DNA from 2 places in the Pectobacterium colocasium genome. Region 2 is predicted to be linked to the other one. Evidence: predicted binding sites of a transcription regulator. Region 2 holds the regulator's gene; the other holds the start of a gene.

The links. The regulator PurR, encoded in region 2, represses purine synthesis genes. The targets are predictions, from matches to a motif close to CANGCAAACGTTTGCNTG.
Region 1: the regulator PurR is predicted to act here: its motif matches at 5,848-5,865, upstream of guaB (IMP dehydrogenase).

What each region holds. Positions count from the first base shown of each region.
Region 1 covers NZ_CP084032.1:3,469,597-3,477,416, reverse strand. The annotation lists gene der (ribosome biogenesis GTPase Der) at 1-1,426, shown strand, start outside; gene LCF41_RS15765 (AEC family transporter) at 1,514-2,473, shown strand; gene LCF41_RS15760 (zinc ribbon domain-containing protein) at 2,516-2,740, shown strand; gene LCF41_RS15755 (protealysin inhibitor emfourin) at 2,749-3,093, opposite strand; gene LCF41_RS15750 (M4 family metallopeptidase) at 3,090-4,133, opposite strand; gene xseA (exodeoxyribonuclease VII large subunit) at 4,361-5,755, opposite strand; gene guaB (IMP dehydrogenase) at 5,927-7,393, shown strand; gene guaA (glutamine-hydrolyzing GMP synthase) at 7,519-7,820, shown strand, end outside.
Region 2 covers NZ_CP084032.1:2,835,627-2,844,596, forward strand. The annotation lists gene LCF41_RS12650 (DUF1289 domain-containing protein) at 1-141, opposite strand, end outside; gene gloA (lactoylglutathione lyase) at 430-837, shown strand; gene rnt (ribonuclease T) at 985-1,656, shown strand; gene LCF41_RS12665 (Grx4 family monothiol glutaredoxin) at 1,758-2,108, opposite strand; gene LCF41_RS12670 (C40 family peptidase) at 2,450-3,301, shown strand; gene cydH (cytochrome bd-I oxidase subunit CydH) at 3,405-3,494, opposite strand; gene purR (HTH-type transcriptional repressor PurR) at 3,872-4,897, shown strand; gene LCF41_RS12685 (class I SAM-dependent methyltransferase) at 5,099-5,968, shown strand; gene LCF41_RS12690 (riboflavin synthase subunit alpha) at 6,030-6,665, opposite strand; gene LCF41_RS12695 (MATE family efflux transporter) at 6,908-8,281, shown strand; tRNA gene LCF41_RS12700 (tRNA-Val) at 8,442-8,518, shown strand.

The sequences.
Region 1 (7,820 bases), 630 kb from region 2:
CTTAACGCGCACTCGTGATGCATTGGTGGCGGATTTCCCAGGGCTGACTCGTGACCGCAAGTATGGTCGTGCAGAAGTGGAAGGGCATGAATTTATTATCGTTGATACCGGTGGGATCGACGGTACTGAAGATGGTGTGGAAACCCGTATGGCGGGCCAATCGCTGGTGGCGATTGAAGAAGCAGACATCGTGCTGTTCATGGTGGATGCCCGCGCGGGGCTGATGCCTGCGGATGAAGGCATTGCCAAGCATTTGCGCAGCCGTGAAAAAACGACGGTGCTGGTCGCGAACAAAACTGATGGCCTTGACCCGGATATGGTCACGGCAGATTTCTACTCGCTCGGTATGGGCGAAGTGTACCCTATCGCCGCGTCTCACGGCCGTGGTGTGACCTCATTGCTGGAAACAGTTCTGCTGCCATTTGTACAGGATGAAATCGAAGAACCGGTCGAATTGACTGAAGAGGAAGAGAACGCGGCTTACTGGGCAGAGTTAGAAGCGGAAGGACAGGCCAGCGAAGAAGAAGCCGAAGATGATTTCAATCCTGAAGATTTGCCGATCAAATTGGCGATTGTCGGGCGCCCGAATGTGGGTAAATCTACGCTGACTAACCGTATTCTGGGTGAAGAACGCGTGGTGGTATACGACATGCCGGGTACGACGCGCGACAGTATCTACATTCCGATGGTGCGCGACGAACGCGAATACATTCTGATTGATACCGCTGGTGTGCGTAAGCGCGGTAAAGTAACGGATACGGTAGAGAAATTCTCCGTTATCAAGACGTTGCAGGCGATTGAAGATGCCAACGTGGTACTGCTGGTCATCGACGCGCGTGAAGGTATTTCCGATCAGGATCTCTCACTGCTGGGCTTTATCCTCAATAGTGGGCGCTCACTGGTGATCGTGGTGAACAAGTGGGATGGCCTGTCACAGGAAGTGCGTGAGCAGGTGAAAGAGACGCTGGATTTACGCCTCGGCTTTATCGACTTTGCCCGTATTCACTTCATTTCCGCGCTACACGGCAGCGGTGTGGGCAACCTGTTTGAGTCCGTCACCGAAGCCTATGCGTGCGCTACCCGTCGCGTGAGCACGGCGATGTTGACCCGTATCATGCAAATGGCATCAGACGATCACCAACCGCCGCTGGTGCGCGGTCGTCGCGTGAAGCTGAAATATGCGCATGCTGGTGGCTACAATCCACCGATCGTGGTGATCCACGGTAATCAGGTGAAAGATCTGCCGGATTCTTACAAGCGCTACCTGATGAACTACTATCGTCGTTCGCTGGACGTCATGGGCACGCCGATTCGTATTCAGTTTAAAGAAGGGGAAAACCCTTTTGCAGACAAGCGCAACACGCTGACGCCAAACCAGCTACGCAAGCGTAAGCGTTTGATGTCACACATTAAAAAAGGTAAGTAATTTATTAACGGGGCGAATAGTGATATTCGCCCCGTTTTGTCATAGACGAAGCCTGGTTAACAAAACCAATAATCATCAAGGAAAGTCATGTCCTGGGAAACCTGGAGTTTTGCCTTCAACGTCACGATGCCCAATGTGCTGATGTTGTTGATAGGTATCGCGTTACGCAAATTCAATCTGCTGAATGATGCGTTTTGTGATACGGCAATGCGGGTGGTATTTAATCTTTCTCTTCCCTGTCTGCTGTTTTTTAGTGTTGCAGGCAATCACCAGTCTTTCGCGAGCCAGTGGCCGCTGGTGGTGTATGGCACGGTAGGGACATTGGCGACATTTCTGCTGCTGGAAATCGCGGCAGTGAAGTTGGTCAAGAATCCAAAAGAACGCGGTATTTTTGTACAAGGCGGGTTCCGCTCGAATACGGGTGTAATGGGGCTGGCGTTTGCGATGAGTGCTTATGGCGATGAAGGTATTGCTGTTGGCTCACTGTATTTGATGGTGACGGTCATTATGTTTAACGCCCTGTCTGTCATTACGCTGACGCGCAGCTTGCAGCGGCAATCGCCTGAACAGAAGATTCCGGTAAGCCAACTGCTGCGGGGCATTGTGACCAATCCGCTGATTATTGGTCTGCTGCTTGGTGCGGCCTACGGGCAAAGCCAACTGCCAATGCCGAGCGTCATCAAGCAGACCGGTGGCTTTATTTCCTCAATGGCGTTACCGCTGGCGCTGCTGTGTGCCGGAGCCAGTCTGGAGTGGCGCAGTATGTTTCGTTCGTCCAATGTGGCCGTGCTGTCTTCGGTGGCGAAGATATTCGTTGTGCCGGGGCTGCTCACGCTGGGCGGATGGCTTGTCGGCTTTCGCGGTGTTGAGCTGGGGATTATTTTTCTGTTTTCCTCAACGCCAACCGCAGCAGGTAGCTATGCCATGACTCGCGCGATGGGCGGAAACGCCACGCTGGCAGCGAATATTATCGGATTGACGACGGTTGGCGCGTTTTTCATGATTGCTATTGGGCTGTATGTGCTGCGTTCACTCGGTGTGATTTAACGTCTGACACCGCTTGTTATATAGCACAATGGAGGAGAAAAGATGGATGCACATTGTCCTGATTGTCACCACATGATGCTGTGGCAGCCTGATGGTTCATTCCGATGTGAAGAGTGCCAACAGCGTTATCTGCGTGAGGCTGTGTGCCCTGAATGTAAGCACTTGCTTCAGGAACTGAAAGCCTGTGGTGCGGTAGATTACTTCTGCCAGCAGCACGGGATGATTTCCAAACGGCGCGTTGTGTTCAGCTATTTACCTGCCGATTAAGCCTATTGCTACGCTTGTGCGCCGTTACGCCACAGCTCGGTCAGTTCCGGCGGCGCGCGGTCTTCGGGGATCAGCAAAATGACATCGGCATACTGGTTCTGTTGCGGATGACGGTAGCTGATATGGATGCGGTAATAGAACTGGTCGCCACGCCCCGGGCCATCTGGTTCGCCGGGTTCGCGAGCCTGAGGAAAGGCATTACGGATCGCATGACAAATGCGTTCCCGTTCGGATGACGGCACGCTGGCGAGCGCGAAGCGTCGCGGCCCCGCCAGCTTGGGGATCCAGGCGAATCCCCCTTCACGCGCCAGCTCAATGATGGCGTCCTCGTTGAGCTCCGGCAGCGTCTTCATAAGAACTCCTGACGAACCTCCACGCCCACGGTTTCCCACGACTGCATGACGATGTCGGCAACGGTGTGGTTAAAACGCTTAGCGGCATGCTGAATGGTATGGCGCGCGAAAATCTCGAAGTCCGCATTTTGCGGCAGCGCTTTATCGCAGAGTGTGTCGTACCAGATGCGACCCGCTTTTTCCCAGGAATGCCCGCCCAGCGCGATGGCCGTCAGATAAAATGCCCGGTTGGGAATGCCTGAGTTCAGGTGCACGCCGCCGTTGTCTTCGCGGGTGTTCACATATTCGCTCATATGAGAAGGCTGGGGATCGATCCCTAGCAGTTCATCATCATATGCGGTGCCTGGGTGAGACATAGACCGCAGCCCCATCCCGTGAATACCGTCTGCCAGCAGATCGGCACCGATAAACCAGTCCGCCTGCTCAGCGGTTTGCCCTAAATGGTACTGTTTGACCATGGAGCCAAAGACATCGGATAGTGATTCGTTCAGCGCGCCGGACTGACGAAAATAAATCAGTCCTGCCTCATGTTCGGTAATGCCGTGAGCGAGCTCATGCGCGACCACATCAAGCGCAATCGTGAAACGATTAAAGATTTTGCCGTCGCCATCCCCGAATACCATCTGCTGCCCGTTCCAGAAGGCATTCTGGTAATCCTGACCGTAATGCACCGTGCCAGTCAGCGGCAGTCCCTCGGCGTCCAGCGAGTTTCGTTGGAAAATCTTCCAGAAGAAATCATAGGTCACGCCCAGGTAGCTGTAGGCTTCATCGACGGCGATATCGCCGTTGCCGGGCTGGCCTTCTGCACGGACTAGCTTGCCGGGTAACTGTTGCTGCTGTTCGGCATCGTGGATGCTGCGCTTAGCCTGTCCTGCGGGGAATTTCTCATGGGGTTCCGGGCGTGGATTGTGGCTGACCATTAATGACTGAACGTGCATCAACGTCTGTTGCGCGCAGTGACGCTGCTCATCTGTGCCGTTTGCAATAATACGATGCAAAATATAAGGGGGAATTACGCTACAAATCGGTCTGGACTTCATACCTCATCTCCTTGAAAGGCAACCATTGGGGTAACACAGACGATCAATAAAGCTCACTATTTTTATCCTATCCGTGTCACCGCGCAGAGGCCGGAGCCCGTGTGGTGAAAACGGTTAATATGAATTAGTGAACTGGAAATGAGTATAGTTCAGATGGCGGGGTCAAGAATGGGGGATCGCCGTTGTTTTAGGACAAATCCCCATTCATGCATTTTATGCCGATCGCGTTATTTTGGCGTCCGGGATGAGGGTTTTCGCTGCTTTTTCACGGAATCTGGATTCGGCATTAGCGTCGTGACCTGACTTTCTATCCAGCCGTCCTGCAAACGGGTTTTCAGCGTTTCACCGGGGGTAATCTGCGTGACGTTTTTCAGCACTTTACCGTCCGGGGCTGTGGTGACGTTGTAGCCGCGCGCCAGCGTTGCCAGCGGGCTTACACCTTCCAGTCGCGAACAGGCGATGCCCAGTTTTTGTTTGTTCTGATTTAACTGGCGCTCCACCGCGCTTTGCATCTGATAGCTCAACTGCTGCAAACGCTGCTGTGCACGATGAATACGGGCCTGCGGCTGTTGTTGCATCAAACGCTGTTGTAAGCGTTCACTCCGGCGTGACGTCTGCCGTAGCTGCTGCTGCATAGCATCATCCAGCCGTTGACGCAGTTTGACCAACTGTGCCTGCTGACGTGCCAGCCGCAGCTGCGGGTGCTGCTGCTGTAAACGGTGGTGCAGACGGGTGAAGTCTCGGTTGCGCTGGGCAAGGTAATAATCCATTGCCATTTCCAGACGCTGGCGCTGGGACTGTATCTGGCGCAATAGCTCCAGTTGGTTACGACTCACTAACTCGGCAGCAGCGGACGGTGTGGGCGCGCGCAGGTCACCGACGAAATCGGCGATGGTGACATCGGTTTCATGGCCGACGGCGCTGACGATAGGAATGTGGCTGGCGAAGATGGCACGTGCGACCCGTTCATCATTAAAGCTCCACAGATCTTCCAGAGAACCGCCGCCGCGCCCGACGATTAACACGTCACACTCATCTCTCTGGTTAGCCAGTTCAATAGCGCGAACAATCTGTAGCGGCGCGTCCGCGCCTTGCACCGAGGTGGGATACACGATCACCGGCAGCGACGGATCGCGGCGCTGCAATACCTGCAAGATATCGTGCAGGGCGGCACCGCTGGCGGACGTAATCACGCCGACCTGTCTGGCGGGAGAGGGAAGCACTTGTTTAAATTGCTGGTCGAACAGCCCTTCGGCAGCAAGTTTCTGCTTGAGCTGTTCAAACTGCTGCTGCAACAGACCGTCGCCGGCAGGCTGCATACTTTCTGCCAGCAACTGATAGTCGCCACGCGGTTCATACAGCGTAATGGTGGCGCGAATCAGTACCTGTTGGCCGTTTTGCGGACGGAACGTCACCCTGCGGTTGCTGGTGCGGAACATCGCGCAGCGCACCTGCGCACGCTCGTCTTTCAGCGTGAAATACCAGTGGCCGGATGAGGGCTGAGAGAGGTTGGAGATTTCGCCGGAGAGCCAAATCTGGCCCATTTCCATTTCCAACAGTTGTCTAACCGTCTGATTCAGTCGGCTAACGGTAAAAATTGCAGAGGAGGGAAATTGAGACATTGTGAGCCAGATCAAATTTTAAAACAGTCACTTAATTGATCGATACTACCTACCTGAAACAGGTAATCAAGCATTTTAGTAAAATAATGCTGGAGGCAACCGATTACGCTCTGTATAATGCCACGGCAATATTTTATCTATTCTTACATCCACCTTGGTGAGATATTGCCCATGCTACGTATCGCTAAAGAAGCACTGACGTTTGACGACGTCCTCCTGGTTCCCGCTCATTCTACCGTTCTGCCTAACACTGCCGATCTGTCCACGCAGTTGACGAAAAACATTCGCCTGAATATTCCTATGCTGTCCGCAGCGATGGATACCGTTACCGAATCCGGCCTGGCTATTGCGCTGGCGCAGGAAGGCGGTCTGGGCTTTATTCACAAAAACATGTCAATTGAGCGTCAGGCTGAAGAAGTGAGCCGCGTGAAAAAACATGAAAGCGGCGTGGTGGTTGATCCACAGACCGTTACTCCAGAAACGACGCTGCGTGAAATGAAAGAGCTGACCGAGCGCAACGGCTTCGCGGGTTACCCGGTTGTCGCGAAAGACAACGAACTGGTCGGTATCATCACCGGTCGTGACGTGCGTTTTGTGACCGATTTGGAAAAACCGGTTAGCGCGTTCATGACGCCAAAAGAGCGTCTGGTCACCGTTAAAGAAGGCGAAGCGCGTGACGTCGTGCTGCAAAAGATGCACGAAAAACGCGTCGAGAAAGCGCTGGTTGTTGACGACAAATTCCACCTGATCGGCATGATCACGGTAAAAGATTTCCAGAAAGCAGAACGCAAACCTAACGCCTGTAAAGACGAGCACGGTCGTCTGCGTGTAGGCGCGGCGGTGGGTGCGGGCGCAGGTAACGAAGAGCGTGTTGATGCGCTGGTTGCCGCGGGCGTTGATGTTCTGCTGATCGACTCCTCACACGGCCATTCCGAAGGCGTATTGCAGCGTATTCGTGAAACGCGTGCGAAATACCCGAACCTCGAAATTATCGGCGGTAACGTCGCGACGGGCGCAGGTGCGAAAGCGCTGGTTGAAGCGGGCGTTAGCGCGGTGAAAGTGGGTATCGGCCCTGGCTCTATCTGTACGACGCGTATCGTAACGGGCGTCGGCGTACCACAAATTACGGCGATCTCCGATGCGGTTGAAGCGCTGGAAGGCACGGGCATTCCGGTCATCGCCGACGGCGGTATCCGTTTCTCTGGCGACATCGCTAAAGCTATCGCCGCAGGCGCAGCCTGCGTCATGGTCGGTTCTATGCTGGCGGGTACGGAAGAATCTCCGGGTGAAATCGAACTGTATCAAGGTCGTTCATTCAAATCTTATCGCGGCATGGGTTCACTGGGCGCGATGTCTAAAGGCTCATCAGACCGTTACTTCCAGACCGATAACGCAGCCGACAAACTGGTGCCGGAAGGTATCGAAGGCCGCGTAGCCTATAAAGGCCGCCTGAAAGAGATCGTTCACCAGCAGATGGGCGGTTTGCGCTCCTGTATGGGGCTGACCGGTTGCGCGACTATCGACGTACTCCGCACGCAGGCTGAGTTTGTACGTATCAGCGGCGCGGGCATTCAGGAAAGCCACGTTCACGACGTTACCATTACTAAAGAGTCACCGAACTACCGTATGGGTTCATAAGGTGATTTAACGCGATAAACCCTGTACTATTTTGCGCCGCTCTGCCTTTGTGTAAGGCCGAGCGGCCAGATGGGTTTACTTTTTTTCTTTCGCTTTTGTCTTTTGCTTTTTGGAACATGCTCCTCATGACTCAAAACATTCATCAACACCGCATTCTTATTCTGGATTTCGGCTCGCAGTACACGCAACTGGTGGCACGTCGCGTGCGTGAACTGGGCGTTTACTGTGAACTGTGGGCATGGGATGTCACGGAAGCGCAGATTCGCGGGTTTAATCCGAACGGGATCATCCTGTCCGGCGGCCCGGAAAGCACCACGGAGTTTGGCAGCCCGCGTGCGCCAGAATACGTGTTCAACGCTGGCGTACCGGTATTAGGCGTGTGTTACGGCATGCAGACGATGGCGATGCAGCTGGGCGGCCACGTTGA
Region 2 (8,970 bases):
TTTCTGCGCATCACTCATTTGGCTCCAACTAAAGCGTTCATTACGACTGCGAAAGCAACCGCGACAATACCCGCCTTCATCCACCTGACAAATACCACGGCATGGATTAGGGACCACAAAGAGTTCTAGTTGCTCTGGCACAACACCTCCTGCTACAACTCTATTTATTGAAGCCCTGTTCTTTACCGCTGGCAAGCACAAACGGACAGTCACAATGAAAATAATTAGATAACCATTGTAATAACTGACGATTTTTTTACACGCCCGGCAGCCTAAAAGTGCCCCACCGCGCTATTTCCCCCTCCTGTTAGTACGTTTTAACACAAACCTCACCATAGTGTCGCATTTTTAGCATCATCCCAACAGCTTGGACTCGGCAGAGCCACAACGCTATACTTCCCTTTTGTTGCACTTTTTAACGAGGACACTATGCGTTTACTTCACACCATGCTGCGTGTTGGCGATTTACAACGTTCTATCGATTTCTATACTCAGGTTCTGGGCATGCGCGTGCTGCGCACCAGCGAGAATACCGAATACAAATACACGCTGGCTTTCGTCGGTTATACCGAAGAGAGCGAAGGTACAGTTATCGAACTGACCTACAACTGGGGCGTCGACAGTTATGATCTAGGCAACGCCTATGGTCATATCGCACTGGGCGTTGACGATGTTGCCGCAACCTGTGAGCGTATCCGCAAAGCAGGCGGCAATGTCACGCGCGAAGCTGGTCCGGTCAAAGGCGGCACAACCGTCATCGCGTTCATTGAAGATCCAGACGGCTATAAAATTGAATTGATCGAAAATGCCCACGCGGGTAACGGCATCGGCCACTGATATCTCTCGCATGCTACAGGTGCTACATCGGCACCTGTTCCCTCCCCCTCTTCGTCCCCCTCGCGGTTTGAACCACAACGGCATGCTGCATCTCCAGTCAAAATTTGCAATAATGCGCGCTGCGTTTTGCTAACAATTAAGAGACAAATGGCTGATAAAAGTGATCTGAACGCCCTGAGCGGCCGTTTTCGTGGGTTCTACCCGGTAGTGATTGATGTTGAAACCGCCGGATTTAATGCGAAAACCGATGCCTTGCTGGAAGTGGCGGCGGTAACATTAAAAATGGATCAAGACGGTTGGTTGCAGCCAGATGAAACGCTACATTTTCATGTTGAACCATTCGAAGGCGCGATCCTTGAACCCGCCGCGCTGGCGTTTAACGGCATTGACCCTACCAATCCGCTACGCGGCGCCGTGAGCGAATATGATGCGCTGCACGAAATTTTCAAAGTCGTGCGCAAAGGGATCAAGGAGCAAAACTGCAACCGTGCCATTATCGTGGCGCATAATGCTACATTCGACCACAGTTTCATGATGGCGGCAGCGGAGCGCTGTAGCCTGAAACGCAACCCATTTCACCCTTTCGCCACCTTTGATACCGCGGCCCTCAGCGGGCTGGTGTTAGGACAAACCGTCCTTGCCAAGGCCTGTATTGCTGCGGGTATTGCGTTTGACTCCAGTCAGGCACACTCCGCGCTGTATGATACCAATCAGACAGCCTTGCTGTTCTGTGAGTTGGTTAACCGCTGGAAACGTCTGGGTGGGTGGCCGATTGCGCAGGAAGAACATTCGCTGGAAGACGCGTCAGCCGAAGACTAAAAAGACGGGAAAATCAGAGATAAAAGAACGGGTGCCATAAGGCACCCGTTGGAAGGATTTACGCTCCGGTAATGACGTATAGCATCGTCATTAAGAACGCATTACTCTTGATCGGCCTGCTGTGCTTTGTACTTGTCGGCCGTTTCTTTGATCAGCGGTTGCAGTTCACCACGCTGGAACATTTCAACCACGATATCACAACCGCCAATCAGCTCGCCGTCAACCCACAGCTGTGGGAATGTCGGCCAGTTCGCGTATTTCGGCAGCTCAGCGCGAATATCCGGGTTCTGTAAAATATCAACATACGCAAAACGCTCGCCACATGCAGACAACGCCTGAACTGTCTGTGCGGAAAAACCGCAACTTGGCAATTTCGGGGAGCCTTTCATGTACAGCAGAATCGGGTTTTCAGCAATTTGGCGCTGAATTTTTTCAATTGTCGGTGTCGTCATCTTCTTGCTTCCTTAAACTTATAGGATGGCTAACGTCCAAAACGCTAGCCATGAGCCGCCGTCAGAGGTACTACGACAGCGACATTGACTCAGTGATATTGTACCGATGCCACCAGTCACAAAAAAACGCCATTTTTTGTAGGGATATTTTCCCTGCAAGTTATTCGCCCTTGATGAAATCAACGCCAGAAAGCGTTGATAAATCAATCGAAAAAACAACTATTAACGTTTTTTCACTATTCTGTATGAATAAAGCGACCATGCCCACTTTTTTATGCCGCCGTTTTCAGGAATACTGTGCGGATTGAGCGAGTTAAGGATTATGTTCGGTCACTTTTATTATGCGCTTGTTTATTACTCTTTTTATATTATTTTTCAGCAATCTGTCCCTGAACGTCGTTCAGGCTGCACCGCATACCCCGCATTCTGCGCCAAAGAAAAGCGCCGTTGAAGAAACCAATAAGAAAAGCCGTCAAACAAAGGGTAATGCGAAGTCACCGACACCGATCAAAAGCAAAAAACCAGAACCTACCGCGGTCAGCACGAAAACCAAACCTCGCAGCGTAAACAAATCAACAGAAAAAAAACCGTCACGGACGCAAAGCAGCACGCCCGCACTCGTGAAAAAGAATCTCAAAAAGCTGAAGCCTGAAGAAGAAAAGCAGACAACCGCACAGGCCAGAGTCAAAACCGGGCTGAAGAAAACGACGGTCAAGGGAAAAGCGGAGAAAAATCCGGCGCCTACAGAAAAAGGTATGGCGCTGAGCGCGGCGCATAAAAAGCGTTATCAACATGCCAAAACGACAGCAATGAATAAGTTGATGAGCCAAATAGGCAAGCCTTACCACTGGGGCGGCTCATCTCCTTTTACCGGATTCGACTGTAGCGGACTGGTCTATTACGCGTACAAAGACGTCGTTAAGATCCAGATTCCACGTACCGCCAATGAAATGTATCACCTGCGTGATGCCGCTCCGATTAAAAAGAGCGAGCTGGAAAGTGGCGATCTGGTCTTCTTCCGCATCAACAATCGCGGTGCCGCCGATCATGTCGGCGTTTATCTGGGAGAAGGGAAATTTATCCAGTCGCCGCGTACCGGTTCAGATATTCGTATCAGCAAACTGAGTGAAGATTATTGGCAGGAGCACTACGTTGGCGCGCGTCGCGTAGTAACGCCACAGACAATTCGTTGAGAAATGGATTCGGCATCGAAGAAGAAGAATGATTCAGACACGTTTTATGTAGCTGTAGCATAAACGTGTCTGAATACGGAAATCACACAGAGGCATCGTTCGGTTAGTTCAGCACCGCAACAAAACTGAACACAATGATCATCGCCAGTGCGCCAACCGTTGTCAGCAAAGACATCTTCAGATCTGTATCCATAAACCACTCCTTATTAACGAACAAATTTTATCTGAAAGAGGAAACCGCCCTTTACTGCGAACCCATCCAGGCGGTTAAAACCACAAACAATAGGGTTATTACGATTCTTTCATAATTTTAGTGAAAAATCTCGGACCAATGCATCACTAATAGTATAAATTAGCCCTTTCCCTTTCATGATAAATCGGACACAATCCGCTGTTTATGAAAGCGCTGCGTATCGGTCGAAAAACGTCAACCCAGATCCCTTCGGTATAACATTCGGCATTCTCCTTCTGAAATTCTGTTTTTTAGCTTAGAAGAAGAACTTTAAACGTAGGCAAACGATTAACAATATACTTACGTCTGTAACAGGTAAGTTCAGGAGTCATTTTTAGATGGCAACGATTAAAGATGTGGCAAAACGTGCTGGCGTTTCCACCACAACCGTATCGCACGTGATCAATAAAACACGTTTCGTCGCCGAAGAGACTAAGGCAGCCGTCAGGGCGGCAATCAAAGAATTGCACTATTCGCCCAGCGCCGTCGCACGCAGCCTCAAAGTTAACCACACTAAATCAATCGGTTTGCTGGCTACATCCAGCGAAGCCCCCTATTTCGCCGAGATCATCGAAGCCGTCGAAAACAGCTGCTATGCCAAAGGCTACACGCTGGTGCTGTGTAATTCGCATAACGACATCGGTAAACAGCGCGCTTATCTCTCCATGCTGGCGCAAAAACGTGTGGACGGCTTACTGGTGATGTGTGCCGAATATCCACCTGAGCTGCTGGCAATGCTGGAAGACTATCGCAGCATCCCGATGGTCGTGATGGACTGGGGCCAGATGCATAGCGACTTTACCGATACGATTATCGATAACGCCTTTGAAGGCGGTTATATGGCAGGCCGCTACCTGATCGAACGCGGCCATCGGGATATCGGCGCCATTCCCGGTATTCAAGAACGTAATACTGGCAGCGGGCGCTACCTCGGCTTTTTAAAAGCGCTGAAGGAAGCAGACATCACCGTACGCGAGGAATGGGTGGTTCAGGGCGATTTCGAGCCGGAATCCGGTTACAAAGCCATGCATCAGATTCTCGCGCAGAAACAACGACCAACGGCCGTATTCTGCGGTGGCGATATCATGGCGATGGGTGCCATCTGTGCGGCAGACGAACTGGGTCTGCGCGTGCCGCAGGATATTTCGGTGATCGGGTATGACAACGTGCGCCACGCGCGTTTCTTTACGCCGGCGCTGACCACCATTCATCAGCCGAAAGAGCGTCTTGGGCAGTCCGCCTTCGCGATGTTGCTGGATCGCATTACCAGTAAGCGGGAAGATGCACATGTCATTGAAGTCCATCCGACGTTAATTGAACGTCGTTCTGTGGCAGACGGCCCTTACCTCGACTATCGCCGCTAAGCGCGACGACACGATACAGACAACTTTCTTATTCCTGTCCGCTTCCCTCTCTGCTTCAGCCAATTTTCTTGTATGCTGGCTGAAGTAGTTCTAAATTTAATACCGCGTTTCATTTTCTCTGGTGACAGCCGATACGTCGGCTGCGATAAGTGCTGTCCAGGTATGTTTTACGATACTTTTACATAAAGTTAAGGAGACATGATGGGTTTACCTTATACAGAAGAATGGGATGACGATATCGCGCCCTGGTTCCACATCGTGCAGGACATGTTGGATGTCGCCGATATCACCATCAACGGCTCTCGCCCTTTTGACATCCGCGTGACCCATCCTGGTTTTTTTAAACGTGTTCTGCGCGAAGGATCGCTGGGGCTGGGAGAGAGCTATATGGAGGGCTGGTGGGAATGTGAACGACTGGATATATTTTCCCATCGCGTCCTGCGTGCAGGGCTGGAAACGAAGTTGCCCCGCCGTCTGCACGATCTTACGCGAGTCGCCCTCTCACGTGTCATGAATCCGCAATCCCGCAGACGCGCTCAGATTGTTGGCAAGGCACATTACGATTTAGGCAATGACCTCTTTACCCTGATGCTGGATCCTTACATGCAATACTCCTGTGCTTACTGGAAACAAGCACAGACGCTGGAACAGGCGCAGGAAGATAAACTCGCGATGATCTGCGAAAAGCTCCAGCTCAAATCGGGAATGACGCTGCTGGACATCGGTTGCGGCTGGGGCGGGCTTGCCGAATTCGCCGCACGCCACTACGGTGTGTCAGTTTATGGCGTCACCATTTCCAGAGAACAGCAGATGCTGGCACAACAGCGTTGTCAGAGTCTGAATGTCACGATTGATCTACAAGATTATCGCGATCTCGATCAGCAATTTGACCGCGTGGTGTCGGTAGGCATGTTTGAACACGTCGGACCGCGCAACTATGACCGCTTCCGCCGGATGTTCAGCTACTACCTGAACCTCTGTGCTGGAGCCTTCAGAGCAAGAACACTCCAGCTCTGGCAAGTGGTATTCAGTCTGGATGGGATCGAAGGAGGAGTACGTGTTTCACGCTAGCAGAAGAGAAAAAACCGGACGACGCTGTTCGTCCGGTTTACAGAATCAGGCAACGCAGAAATTACTCTTCTTTGCTCTGGTCGTTCGCCTGCTTGCTCGCCAACACACGCTCAACGGTATCCACTACGGCCTGGGTCTGCGGATCGATTTCAATATTGATGCGATTCCCCAGGCGTTTCTGCCCCAGCGTAGTCCGGTTCAACGTTTCGGGGATTAAATGCACGCAGAAGCGCCCACGAGTTACTTCCCCTACCGTCAGGCTGATGCCATCAATCCCGACAAAGCCTTTATGCAGCACGTATTTCATCAGCGCGTCATCTGCCAGACGGAACCAAATCTGATGGTTATTCTCTGAAACCTGAATCTTCACCACTTCCGCCGTACACATAATATGGCCCGACATGACGTGCCCGCCGATCTCGTCACCGAACTTCGCGGCACGCTCAATATTCACGACATCGCCTTCATGAATATCGCCCAGATTCGTTAATCGCAGCGTTTCTTTTATGAGATCGAAGCTGACACGATCGCCGTCAATAGCGGTTACCGTCAGGCAGCAGCCGTTGTGCGCCACCGAGGCACCAGGTACAAGTCCGGGCAGCAGGTCGGGCGGGAGTTGAACGACATGCGTACGGAAATTGGATTTTTCTTCAATCGACACCACCGGCGCGGTGCCCTGCACAATACCGGTAAACATACGGTTTGCCTCTTAAAAACAAAGAAATGATTTTGTGCAGTGTGCCCGATATTTCGCGGAAAACCAAACCGGAATACTGCACACCGCATGGTCATCGAAACCGTAGCGTAACAAAAAGAATATATTCTCTTCCATGCTGGTTTACTTTCGTTAAGTCGTTACAATGACTCTCTCTTTATCCCGATCTGTTTCTTATATCTAAATTATTTATTCCGCCGTCAAGTCATTCAAGGAAGGTATCCGTGCAACAGTATCTGACAGAAGCGCGTAAATTATCAGCGCTTGCTGTTCCTGTCATTATTGCGCAAGTGTCTCAAACATCGATGGGTGTCGTTGACACCGTCATGGCTGGTGCCTATAGCGCCACCGATATGGCCGCCGTTGCTGTAGGAACATCAATCTGGCTACCCGCCATTCTTTTTGGTCACGGTCTGCTGTTGGCGCTGACGCCCGTTGTCGCACAGCTCAACGGTTCCGGCCGACGCGATCGCATCTCGCATCAGGTGCGACAAGCTTTTTTCCTGGCCGCTATTATTTCTGTATTTACGATGCTGGTGCTGTATCAGGGGGAATATGCCATTAACCTGATGAGCGACGATTCACCAGAGCTGGCGGCAAAGGCCATTGGCTACCTGCATGCGCTGCTGTGGGGCGTACCTGGCTATCTGTTCTATCAGGTTTTGCGCTGCCAGTGTGAAGGGCTGTCCAAAACCTACCCCGGCATGATGATTGGGTTCATCGGGTTATTAATCAATATCCCGATCAACTATGTCTTTATCCACGGTAAATTTGGCATGCCCGAACTGGGCGGCGTAGGCTGCGGCGTCGCTACCGCATCGGTTTACTGGATCATGATGCTGTTGATGATGGCCTACACCCGACGCGCCTCCTGGCTACGCGACATCCGCCTGCATCGTCCAGCATTCCGCCCAGACGTTGCCGTACTCAAACGCCTCTTTGGTCTCGGTTTACCTATCGCGTTGGCGCTGCTTTTCGAGGTCACGCTGTTTGCCGTCGTGGCGCTGTTGGTGCTACCGCTGGGCGTCGTCGATGTGGCCGGTCACCAGATCGCGCTGAATTTCAGTTCGCTGATGTTCGTCCTTCCGCTGTCGGTTGGCGTCGCCACCACCATTCGCGTCGGACATCGGTTAGGGGAAGGTTCGGTCGATAACGCCCGCATTGCCGCGCATACTGGCATCATGGCCGGCGTGGCGCTAGCCAGCTGTACGGCCATTTTCACCACGCTGCTGCGTGAGCCTATTGCGCTGCTCTACAATCAGGATCCGTTGGTGGTGGCAATGGCGTCTCAGCTCATGCTGTTGGCGGCCGTTTATCAAATCTCCGATGCCGTTCAGGCTATCGGCAGTGGCGTATTGCGCGGCTATAAAGATACCCGGTCGATTTTCTATATTACGTTCACCGCGTACTGGGTGCTGGGTTTACCGAGCGGCTATATTCTGGCCTTGACGGATATCGTCGTACCGCGCATGGGGCCTGCGGGTTTCTGGTGTGGCTTCATTATTGGCCTGACGGCAGCGGCCGTGATGATGGTGACGCGGATTCGTTTTCTTCAGCACCAGCCTGTCGCACAGATTTTAGCGCGCGCGGCTCGCTAGATAACGTTTTATCCATTTTGAGTCGAAAAAAACGACACAATGGATACAACCCCAGCAATCGCGCTGGCAAGAGCACAAAATTGCATTTTTCCTCTTGCCAGTTTTCCCCTTGCTCGCTACTATTCGCCTCGCTGTCACACAGGCAGCACGGTATATTAATGCGTTCATAGCTCAGTTGGTTAGAGCACCACCTTGACATGGTGGGGGTCGTTGGTTCGAGTCCAATTGAACGCACCATTTTCCGCTTTCTACACGTTTTACTTTCCAGTATTTCTTACTGAAAATAATCGGCGATATCCTCTGAAGTAACTGCATTTATTCTCTCCACGTAAGATCGATTTCGTTCTGGCTATCCTCACGGTCGCGACACCTATTTGTTCTGACTCAAAGCAACGTATTGAACTTCCTCAGGTTTGTATAGACGCCCCAGCCGTTATGATAAAATCCTTCCGCGAAAATAATATTGAAAGAGTAAATTGCAATGGATTGGTTAAAAGATTACATACCACTGCTCCTCATTGGTGGTGGGATATGGGAAATTTGTCACGTCTATAACGGACTCAAATCTGGCGTGTTAGTCGAGAGAATTAATAGAAAAGACGTGACATTTCATCGTGGCGAATTTTGGTTTAGTTTTTGGATCGGCTTTCATATTATTTTTTCAATAGGCACGTTCGTCGTTAGCCTCT